2 linked regions of the Rhodoligotrophos appendicifer genome follow. The protein of the gene in region 1 binds, or shares a complex with, the protein of each later gene. Links are inferred from orthologs where the notes say so. Each region holds a gene or a part of one and is shown on either strand. Other genes may lie near its edges.

Region 1 (7,735 bases):
CGCGTGTCACCGGGCGCCAGCCCAGCCAACGGCTCCGACCCGCCTTACCAATCGAGGTATTGGCGTGGTCAGGATTTGACACGGCACCCACAGTGGCGAAGCATTCGCTGCGAACAATGCGGGTTTCACCCGAGCGCAGGCGAAGCTGAGCATAGCCCTGATCGCGACCTACCAGCTGGGCGTATGCTCCCGCCGACCGCGCAATCTGCCCGCCCTTGCCTTCCTTCATCTCGACGTTGTGCACGATCGTTCCGACAGGCATGCTGGCCAGCGGCATTGCATTGCCAGGCTTAACATCGACCTTCGCGCCCGAAACGACGGTGTCACCTTCCTTGAGCCGCTGAGGCGCCAGGATATAGGACTGCTCTCCGTCAGCATAGGTCACGAGTGCAATGAACGCGGACCGGTTTGGATCATACTCGATCCGTTCGACGGTTGCGGACACATCAAACTTCCGGCGCTTAAAATCGATGATGCGATAGGTGCGCTTATGTCCGCCGCCACGATGCCAAGCCGTAATTCGACCGTGATTGTTGCGACCACCGGATTTCGACAGACCCTCCGTCAACGCCTTGACAGGCTTGCCCTTCCAGAGGCCGCTTCGGTCGACAAGCACTAAACCGCGCTGGCCCGGTGTCGTCGGCTTATAGGTTTTCAGTGCCATAGCGCTAAGCCTCTATCCTCAGATGCCGGTCGTGACGTCAATGGATTGGCCCTCTTCGAGGGTCACGATCGCTTTCTTCACGTCGCTCTGCCGGCCGGGCATACCCCGAAACCGCTTCACCTTACCTTTGCGGAGCAGCGTATTCACGGCTTTCACCTTGACGCCAAACAGTGTTTCAACCGCGAGCTTAATCTCGGGTTTCGACGCCGTCCGCGCCACGTTGAACATCACTTGATTGTGCTCGGAGACCAATGTCGACTTCTCGGTGATCACCGGGCTAACAATCACATCATAAAGCTTCGGGTTGGTCATTTAAACCGCTCCTCAAGAGCCTCGATCGCGGCCTTGGTCAAAACCAACTGCTTGCAGCGGAGCACGTCATAAACGTTGATGCCTTGGACAGGCAGCACGTCGATCCCATGCACGTTCCGTGCGGCAAGCCCAAAATTCACATCAATCTCTGTGCCACCGATAATCAGCGCATGCTTAAGGCCAAGCTTCTCAAACGAAGCCAATATCGACTTCGTTTTGGCTTCGCCAGAGACGGCCTGGTCGATAACAATTACTTCCTCGGCCCGTGCCTTGGATGACAGCGCATACTTCAGAGCCAAGGCTCGTACTTTCTTCGGCAGATCATGGGCATGATCGCGTGAAACTGGTCCGAAAGCCTTACCACCCCCACGAAAGACACCGACCTTCTTGCTGCCATGCCGCGCGCGGCCTGTGCCCTTCTGCTTGTAGATCTTTGCCGTCGAGTAGGCCACTTCCCCCCGGTCCTTGGCCTTGTGGGTCCCCGCGCGTCGCTTTGCGAGCTGCCAGTTCACCATGCGGTGAAGAATATCTGCACGCGGCTCAAGACCGAAAATATGGTCGGCAAGCTCTACCGATCCTGCGTCCTCGGCATCGAGAGTTTTGACATCAATCTTCATCTCGAACACCTTCAACCTTGTGTCTCAGGCGCCGCTTCAGCAGCAGACGCCGGAGCTTCGGTACCATTCTTCCGGAAAGCACCCGGAAAAGGCACATTCTCTGGAAGCTTCCGCTTCACAGCATCCGAAAGATAGATCCAGCCCCCTTTTGAACCGGGGATCGAGCCCTTGACCATAATGAGACCACGGTCGGTATCGGTCTTGACCACCTGCAAATTCTGCGTGGTAACTTTTTCCGCACCCATGTGCCCGGCCATCTTTTTGTTCTTGAACACCTTGCCCGGGTCTTGACGGTTTCCCGTGGACCCGTGGCTGCGGTGCGAAACCGAGACGCCGTGGGTGGCCCGGAGACCGCCAAAATTGTGGCGCTTCATCACGCCTGCAAAGCCTTTGCCGATGGAGATCCCAGCCGCATCAACGAACTGGCCAGCAACGAAGTGATCTGCCGTGAGCTCGGATCCCACCTCGATGAGGTTGTCGGGAGTCACCCGGAACTCGGCGACCTTCCGTTTCGGCTCGACTTGAACAGCCGCAAAAAAGCCACGCTCAGCTTTCGTTACCCGCTTCACCTTGGCAGTGCCGACACCCAACTGGAGCGCCGTGTAGCCGTCCTTCTCCTCGGTGCGGTGCGCTACAACTTGACAGTTGTCGAGCTTCAAAACCGTCACCGGGATATTTCGGCCATCCTCGGTATAGATGCGGGTCATACCCAGCTTCTGCGCGATGACACCTGACCGCATCGCTTTGGTCCTTTCGCTAAAGAGCGCTTAAAGCTTAATTTCGACGTCAACACCGGCCGCCAGGTCGAGCTTCATCAAAGCGTCGACGGTCTGGGGGGTCGGGTCCACGATGTCCAGAAGCCGCTTATGGGTGCGGATCTCAAACTGCTCTCGGCTTTTCTTGTCCACATGCGGAGAGCGATTGACCGTGAACCGCTCGATTTGTGTCGGCAGCGGGATCGGACCACGAACCTGAGCGCCCGTGCGCTTAGCTGTGTTCACGATCTCACGCGTCGACGTATCGAGAATTCGATGGTCAAACGCTTTGAGCCGGATGCGGATATTCTGCCTTTGCATAGTCCTGGACCCACGAATTCGGTGGCTTGGACGGAACTTCCCGCCAAGCCGCCGACTGGATTAAAATTACTCGACGATGGTGGCGACGACACCGGCGCCGACGGTTCGGCCGCCTTCACGGATGGCGAAGCGCAGCTTCTCTTCCATGGCGATGGGTGTGATCAGTTCCACGTTCATCGACACGTTGTCGCCGGGCATCACCATTTCGACACCTTCGGGAAGCGTCACCACGCCTGTCACGTCCGTCGTGCGGAAATAGAATTGCGGCCGGTAGTTGGTGAAGAACGGCGTATGACGGCCCCCCTCCTCCTTCGTCAAAATATAGGCTTCCGCCGTGAACTTCTTATGCGGCTTCACCGTGCCCGGCTTGCACAGAACCTGGCCCCGCTCCACCATCTCACGGTCCACGCCACGCAGAAGAGCGCCAACATTGTCGCCCGCCTCGCCCTGATCCAGCAGCTTGCGGAACATCTCGACACCCGTCACCGTCGTCTTGCGCGTGTCCTTGATCCCGACGATCTCAACTTCCTCGCCAACCTTCACAACGCCACGCTCAATACGACCCGTCACAACCGTGCCGCGGCCCGAAATCGAGAACACATCTTCAATCGGCATCAGGAACGGCTGGTCCTTCGGACGCTCAGGCTGCGGAATATATTCATCCACCGCCGCCATCAGCTTCAAAATCGAATCACGCCCCATGCCGCCGGGATCGCGATCCTCCAACGCCGCCAGTGCAGAACCCTGCACAATCGGAATGTCGTCGCCCGGGAAATCATACTTCGAAAGAAGCTCCCGAACCTCCATCTCAACCAGCTCAAGAAGCTCAGGATCGTCCACCTGGTCAACCTTGTTCAGATAGACCACCAGCGCCGGAACACCCACCTGCCGCGCAAGAAGAATATGCTCGCGCGTCTGGGGCATCGGGCCATCCGCCGCCGAAACCACCAAAATCGCCCCATCCATCTGCGCCGCACCCGTGATCATGTTCTTCACATAATCCGCATGCCCAGGACAATCCACATGCGCATAGTGACGGTTCGCCGTCTCATACTCCACATGGCTCGTCGAAATCGTGATCCCGCGCGCCTTCTCCTCAGGAGCCTTGTCAATCTGATCATAGGCCGTGAACGTCGCACCGCCCGTCTCGGCCAAAACCTTCGTAATCGCCGCCGTCAAAGACGTCTTGCCATGATCAACATGACCAATCGTCCCTATGTTGCAATGCGGCTTCGACCGATCGAACTTCTGCTTGCCCATCTCAACTCTCCAAGAGAACTGGCGAAAACGCCGTTGTCTCGATGCCCTTTCGGGCCGTTCACTTCTGTCGCTGACCGTTCAGATCAAGCGTATTTCGCAACCACTTCATCAGACACGGCCTTCGGCACGTCCGCATAGTGATCGAATGTCATCGTGTATTGCGCACGTCCCTGGGACATTGACCGCAGGTTGTTCACGTAACCGAACATGTTCGCCAGCGGCACCATGGCCGTAATAACCTGAACCACGCCACGCCCTTCAGATCCCTGGATCTGTCCCCGACGAGAATTCAAATCGCCAATCACGTCGCCCATATAGTCGTCCGGCGTCACCACCTCGACCCGCATAATTGGCTCAAGCAGCTTGGCACCGGCCTTTTGCGCCGCTTCGCGAAATGCAGCTCGGCCGGCGATTTCGAAAGCCATGACGCTTGAGTCCACGTCGTGATAGGCCCCATCGATCAGGCTGGCCTTCAGATCAAGCATCGGAAATCCAGCGAGCACGCCAGTCTCCACAACGCTCTTGATCCCCTTTTCAACGCCGGGAACATACTCTTTCGGAACCGAACCGCCGACGACTTTGCTCTCGAAGGAAAACCCGGCCCCCTGCTCGGCTGGTTCGATGACAATCTTCACGCGCGCAAACTGTCCAGAACCACCGGTCTGTTTTTTGTGCGTGTAGTCGACTTCCGCTTTGCGCGATATCGTCTCGCGATAAGCGACCTGGGGCGCGCCCACCTTCGCCTCAACCTTGAACTCTCGACGCATGCGGTCGACGATGATGTCAAGATGCAGTTCGCCCATACCAGCAATAATGGTTTGGCCAGATTCCTCATCCGTCTTCACCCGGAAGGACGGATCCTCCTGAGCCAGCCGGTTCAAGGCCATGCCCATCTTTTCCTGATCGCTCTTGGTATTCGGCTCGATCGCGATCTCGATGACCGGTTCAGGAAACTCCATACGCTCCAGAATGACCTGATAGTTCGGATCCGAGAGCGTATCGCCGGTGGTGGAATCCTTCAGACCCGCGAGAGCGACAATATCGCCTGCATAGGCCTCCTTGATCTCTTCACGGTGGTTTGCATGCATCTGCAGCATACGGCCAACACGTTCACGCTTTTCTTTGACCGTATTGATCAGTTGAGTGCCGGCCTCAATCTTCCCGGAATAGATCCGGCAGAATGTGAGGGAGCCAACAAACGGATCATTCATGATCTTGAAGGCGAGCAAAGATGTCGGTTCACTATCGACAGCCGTGCGCGTAATCTCACCGCCCGTCTTGACATCGATACCCTTTACAGGGGGAATTTCAATCGGGCTCGGGAGGTAGTCGACAACAGCGTCAAGAAGCGGCTGAACTCCCTTGTTCTTGAACGCCGACCCGCACAAGATCGGAAAGAAGGTCACTTCGCACGTGCCTTTACGGATCAGGCGCTTAAGCGTCGCCTCATCTGGCTCATTCCCCTCCAGATAGGCTTCCAAGACCGATTCATCCAGCTCCACGGCTTGCTCGATCATCTTTTCACGATATTCGAGCGCCTGCGCCTTCATGTCCTCGGGAATCTCAAGATAATCGAATTCCGCTCCAAGGGACTCGTCACGCCAAATGATGGCTTGCATCTTCACGAGGTCGATGCAGCCTTTGAAATCGGTTTCGGCGCCTATCGGCAGCTGGATGACAATGGGTGTTGCGCCAAGTCGCGTCTTTATCATCTCAACTGACTTGTAGAAGTCAGCGCCCGTCTTATCCATCTTGTTGACAAACATCATGCGTGGCACGTGATACTTGTCGGCTTGACGCCACACAGTCTCTGTTTGCGGTTCCACACCCGCATTAGCATCCAGCAAAGCAATGGCACCATCCAACACGCGCAGAGAGCGCTCAACCTCGATCGTAAAATCGACGTGGCCCGGCGTATCAATGATGTTCAGCCGCTTGCCCTTCCAGAAACATGTGGTCGCAGCGGACGTGATCGTGATGCCGCGCTCCTGCTCCTGCTCCATCCAGTCCATGGTGGCTGCACCCTCATGGACTTCACCAATTTTATGGCTCTTTCCCGTATAGAAAAGAACACGCTCGGTGGTCGTCGTCTTACCGGCATCAATGTGCGCCATGATGCCGAAGTTACGATAGTCCTCAATCGGATGGGTGCGTGCCATTGTGGTACTCTCTTTCGGCCGTTACCAGCGATAGTGCGAGAAGGCTCGGTTGGCCTCAGCCATCCGGTGAGTGTCTTCGCGCTTCTTCACTGCTGAACCACGGTTATTTGCGGCATCCAGCAATTCGCCCGATAAACGGTCGACCATTGTATTTTCATTGCGAGCTCGGGCCGCCGAGATGATCCAGCGGATCGCCAATGCCTGACGACGCTCAAAGCGCACCTCGACGGGAACCTGATAGGTAGCACCGCCAACGCGGCGTGAGCGAACCTCAATGGCGGGACTGACGTTTCCCAGCGCCTGATGAAACACGCCGATTGGATCGGTCTTGGCACGCGTCTCGATTTTGTCGAAAGCACCATAGACAATGCCCTCGGCCACCGACTTCTTGCCGTCCCGCATAAGATTATTCATGAACTTGGAGACGATCAGGTCCCCGAACTTCGGATCGGGGTTGATCTCCCGCTTGTCTGCGCCGCGGCGACGTGACATGGCCTAGCTCCTCAAACCTGAGATCATTTCGGCCGCTTCGCGCCGTACTTCGAACGGCGCTGGCGACGGGCGTTGACGCCCTGCGTGTCAAGCACGCCGCGGATGATATGATAGCGTACGCCGGGAAGATCCTTCACGCGGCCGCCACGGATCAGGACCACCGAGTGCTCCTGAAGGTTATGTCCCTCACCGGGAATGTAGGTCACCACTTCATACTGATTGGTGAGTCTGACCTTGGCGACCTTACGTAACGCAGAATTGGGCTTCTTTGGCGTTGTCGTATAGACACGCGTACAGACGCCTCGCTTCTGCGGGCAAGCTTCCATCGCCGGAACTTTGTTCCGCTTTCCGAGCGGCGCCCGGGGCTTGCGGATGAGCTGGTTGATCGTTGGCATTCGCGCTCTTCGTTCGTCCAACTGTTCAAGAGTGACTGACGCCGCATCGGATGATGCGCATCGAGACACGAAAACAAGCGCTGAAACGGAGGGATGATCCGACCGCTAGCGCTCATAAACCAGAGGACCGCGAGAACCTAAGTTCCCGAGGTCGTGTCCCGACTTTTTCGCCGCTTACCTTCACGACAGTGTTTAGGAGAAGGAATCGCCTACGAGCTGTCGTTTGAAAGTGAGCGGAACATACTGATCTGCCTGCCGCGCGTCAACCCCACCCCTACGCTTTCTCTCCTTTACTTTCTCACGAAGCAGCTGGAGAGCCTCGAATGCGTCAACTTAATGGCAACGGAGTTGAGATACCCTTCATGGTTGTGTTTCGAATATCTCCAATAACACCTTTTATCGCGAGGCTGGATCATGTCGGTTCATGGAAAAGTGTGGTGGAACGAGTTGCTAACTTGGGACGCGGAGACCGCTAAGGCGTTCTACAAGGCTATGTTGGGATGGTCCTATCGCGGCTTAACTCTTCCAGACGGAGCCACCTACTGGATCGCCTATCGGGGGGAGTCGCCCGTTTGCGGAATTTATCAGCTTTCGTCGCCCGCCTTCGATGGCACGCCTAATTTCTGGATGACCTGTATCGCAGTAGAGGACATGAAGGCGGCGATCAGGAATATTCAAGCTCTAGGTGGGACGATCGTTCACGGGCCATTCCACAGTGACTATATCGGCGAGATCGCGCTCGTCCAGGATGGCGGCGGTG
Region 2 (2,966 bases), on another replicon or contig:
AAACCGCCCGAGGGCTGATGCACCATGATTCGCGCGTGTCGCAACGCAAAGCGCATGTCCTTCTCCCCGGCGCATAGCAGCAGCGAGCCCATGGACGCCGCTTGGCCGATGCAGGTCGTTGAGACTGCCGGTCGGATGAACTGCATGGTGTCGTAGATCGCCAGCCCCGATGTCACCACTCCGCCGGGCGAATTGATGTACATCGAGATTTCCTTTTTCGGATTCTCCGACTCCAGGAAGAGGAGCTGTGCCGTGACCAGCGTCGACATATGATCTTCGACGCCGCCGGTGACGAAGATGATCCGCTCCTTCAACAGGCGCGAATAAATGTCATAGGCGCGTTCGCCGCGGTTGGTCTGCTCGACCACCATCGGCACGAGCGTGTTCATGTAGATATCGTGCGGATCGCGCATAGGGCTTAAGGCCTCGCAGGAAAGGGGACCCGGAGCGAGAAGCCGATCTCGACCGGGGTCAGGCCGCCGGAGAGCGGCCTCGACTAATATGGTGGTCCGAACGCCGCCCGCAAGTTCCGAGCACCGACGAGTGAGGCTTCGCTCCACTCCCTGCTGATAAGTGCTTCGCGGCTGGGGCGCAAGGGCCACGACCGCTTAGGGACGAGTGGGTCATTCCGGCGGCGCGGCGGCGCATCCGCGATACCGCGCCGGATCGTTGAAAAGGGTCAGCCCCGCGCCTATTCAGCGTCCTTGGACTTGGCCTTCTTGGCGGCGGGCTTCTTTGCTGGCTTGTCGTCGCTGGCGGCCTCGGCAGCCTTCTTCTTCGGCGCAGCCTTCTTCTTGGCCTTGGGTTCGCCCTCGTGATCATGATCGTGGTCGTGGTCGTGGTCGTGCCCATGGTCGTGATCATGCCCATGGTCGTGATCGTGCCCATGGTCGTGATCGTGCCCATGATCGTGGTCGTGATCATGATGATGATGGGTGTGATCATGACCGTGATGGTCGTGATCGTGCTCGGCATCCGGATCCGTAAACAGCTCTTCACGGCTGACGGGCTTTTCCGTGACCTTGGTCTGCTCGACGATGTGATCGACCACCTTCTGCTCGAAGATTGGCCCGCGCAGCTCCAGCATCGCATTGGGATTGTTGCGATAGAACTCGAACACCTGCCGCTCCTGGCCGGGGAACTGCCGGGCTCGGTTGATCATCGCCGCCTGCAGCTCCTGATCGGCGATCTGGACATTCGCCTGTTCCCCGATCCGCCCCAGCAGGAGGCCCAACCGAACGCGCCGTTCGGCGATCTTGCGATATTCGGTCCGCGCTTCTTCCTCGGTGGAATTCTCGTCTTCGAAGCTCTTGCCCTCGCGCTCCATTTCCGAAGACAGCGCGCGCCAGATCTGGTTGAACTCGTTCTCGACCAGCTTTTCCGGCAATGTGAAGCTGTACCGCTCGTCGAGCCGGTCCAGCAGCTGCCGTTTCAGCTTGGTCTTCGACATCTGTTCGAATTCGCCGCCGATCTGCTCGCGGATCTTCTCCTTGAGGGCATCCGCGCTGTCGAGGCCAAGCTTCTTGGCGAACTCGTCGTCGATCACGAGTTCCTTGGGCGCGGCCACTTCCTTTACCGTGACGTCGAACGTCGCAGGCTTGCCGGCCAGCGTCGCCACGCTGTAATCCTCGGGGAAATTCACATGGACCTTCGTGATCTCGCCGGCCTTGAGCCCGATCAGCTGATCCTCGAAGCCGGGAATGAACGTATTCGACCCGAGCTCGAGTTTCGCGTCGGTACCCGTGCCGCCCTCAAAGGCCACCCCGTCGATCTTGCCGACGAAATCGATCGTCACCTGGTCCCCGCTCTTCGCGGTGGCACCCTCTTCGCGTGGCTCGAATTCGCGGTAGTTGCGCGACAGCGTGCCCAGGGCTTCCTCCACATGGGCATCTTCGATCGCCGCGACTTCCTTCTCGAGCTCGACCGTCGACAGATCGCCGATCTCGAAGGCCGGGACGATCTCGAAGCTCATGGTGAAGGCAAGGTCGGCCTTGCCTTCCATCACCTCTTCGATCGCGTCCTTTTCTTCAGGCAGCGCGATCTGCGGCTGGTAGGCGGGCTTCTCCTCGCGCTCGGCGATCGCCTTCTGGCTCGAATCGTCCACGCTCTTCTGGACCACTTCCGCCATCAGTGACCGGCCATAGAGGCGCTTCAGATGCGGCACCGGGACCTTGCCGGGCCGAAATCCGCGCACCCGCACCTGGTCCTTGATTTCGTGCAGCTTGGCCTGGAGCTGCTGTTCCAGCTCGCTTGCGCCAATAATCACCTTAAGCTCGCGCTTCAGGCCCTCGTTAAGGGTCTCGGTCACCTGCACGTCGCAAATCCTTCTTGTTCCAAATGGGGCGCCCAGCACTCAGGGTCCGGCGCGGCCTGCCGTTTTCGCGCGGTCGCATAACGCCGCATCCGGATCGAGCCTTGCATGGTGCGGGCGGAGGGACTTGAACCCCCACGGGCTAAGCCCACGAGGACCTAAACCTCGCGTGTCTGCCAATTCCACCACGCCCGCGGGTCGCGCAAGGCGTCCGGTCCGGCTGCTGCATAAGTCGGGCGCCTCTATAACACAATGACTTTCACGCGCGCCAGCGCTGAAAATCATCTGCAGCCATTCGAAACTGGGACGGCGATCCTCCTCTCTATCGGTTCAACAGCCAAGCCAGGCTGGCGATATAGCCGCTGAGGAACAGCGCGATGATCAGAGCATGCAGTGACGGCGCGCCATTGTTGTAAATCATCAACGCAAGCCAGCCCCCCATCACCGGAAGGACGAATTTTGCCATCTTTGGAGTTCTCCCTGCCCCCTGTTCCGTTTCGGAACAAGGCGGCCTCTTCGGCTCTTGATGCGGGATCGGGGAGCAAGCCGCCTGCCAACATGGCCCTTTCGTGGCGACATCAAGTTTTGGTGAGGCCCAACCGCGTCGCCAATCTCGCTACATCCACGTCTCCGGCGGTAAGGTTAGGTTGGTAAA

What was found. The genes of interacting proteins can lie anywhere in the genome.
Region 2: the proteins of rpsG (region 1) and tig are in contact, whole or in part, in a crystal structure (PDB 3GTY), measured with the Thermotoga maritima proteins. The link is inferred for Rhodoligotrophos appendicifer from one-to-one orthologs. Residues at the interface, in WP_004081843.1 of Thermotoga maritima: Lys34, Lys52, Lys55, Glu59, Arg62, Gln63, Glu66, Asn67, Lys69, Val71, Arg95, Ala109, Lys110, Lys111, Gly112, Arg113, Pro114, Glu117, Glu121, Ile124, Ala125, Tyr127, Asn128, Asn129, Thr130, Gly131, Lys135, Asp139, Arg142, Met143; in WP_004081061.1 of Thermotoga maritima: Glu122, Val124, Val129, Leu130, Tyr133, Glu188, Gly259, Ile262, Tyr263, Glu266, Ser270, Glu273, Gln274, Glu277, Arg308, Gln311, Ile312, Ser315, Tyr316, Glu325, Arg329, Arg336, Leu363, Phe366, Trp367, Arg373, Leu377, Arg381, Leu384, Glu387.

Annotation. Positions count from the first base shown.
Region 1 is NZ_VHKL01000017.1:12,445-20,179, reverse strand. The notes cover bases 4,846-7,591. They hold rpsG (30S ribosomal protein S7), read right to left. Parts: upstream 6,581-7,591; coding sequence 6,110-6,580; downstream 4,846-6,109. Other genes in these bases: FKM97_RS24655 (VOC family protein), read left to right, coding at 7,390-7,591; rpsL (30S ribosomal protein S12), read right to left, coding at 6,604-6,975; fusA (elongation factor G), read right to left, coding at 4,846-6,088. Also shown: rplB (50S ribosomal protein L2), read right to left, coding at 1-664; FKM97_RS24695 (50S ribosomal protein L23), read right to left, coding at 683-976; rplD (50S ribosomal protein L4), read right to left, coding at 973-1,593; rplC (50S ribosomal protein L3), read right to left, coding at 1,605-2,333; rpsJ (30S ribosomal protein S10), read right to left, coding at 2,361-2,669; tuf (elongation factor Tu), read right to left, coding at 2,736-3,929; more of fusA, read right to left, coding at 4,013-4,845; more of FKM97_RS24655, read left to right, coding at 7,592-7,735.
Region 2 is NZ_VHKL01000003.1:177,339-180,304, forward strand. It holds tig (trigger factor), read right to left. Parts: upstream 2,309-2,966; coding sequence 692-2,308; downstream 1-691. Other genes in the region: clpP (ATP-dependent Clp endopeptidase proteolytic subunit ClpP), read right to left, coding at 1-413; FKM97_RS26245 (hypothetical protein), read right to left, coding at 2,634-2,777; FKM97_RS07735 (hypothetical protein), read right to left, coding at 2,928-2,966. UniProt on the Bacillus subtilis protein: Involved in protein export. Acts as a chaperone by maintaining the newly synthesized protein in an open conformation. Functions as a peptidyl-prolyl cis-trans isomerase.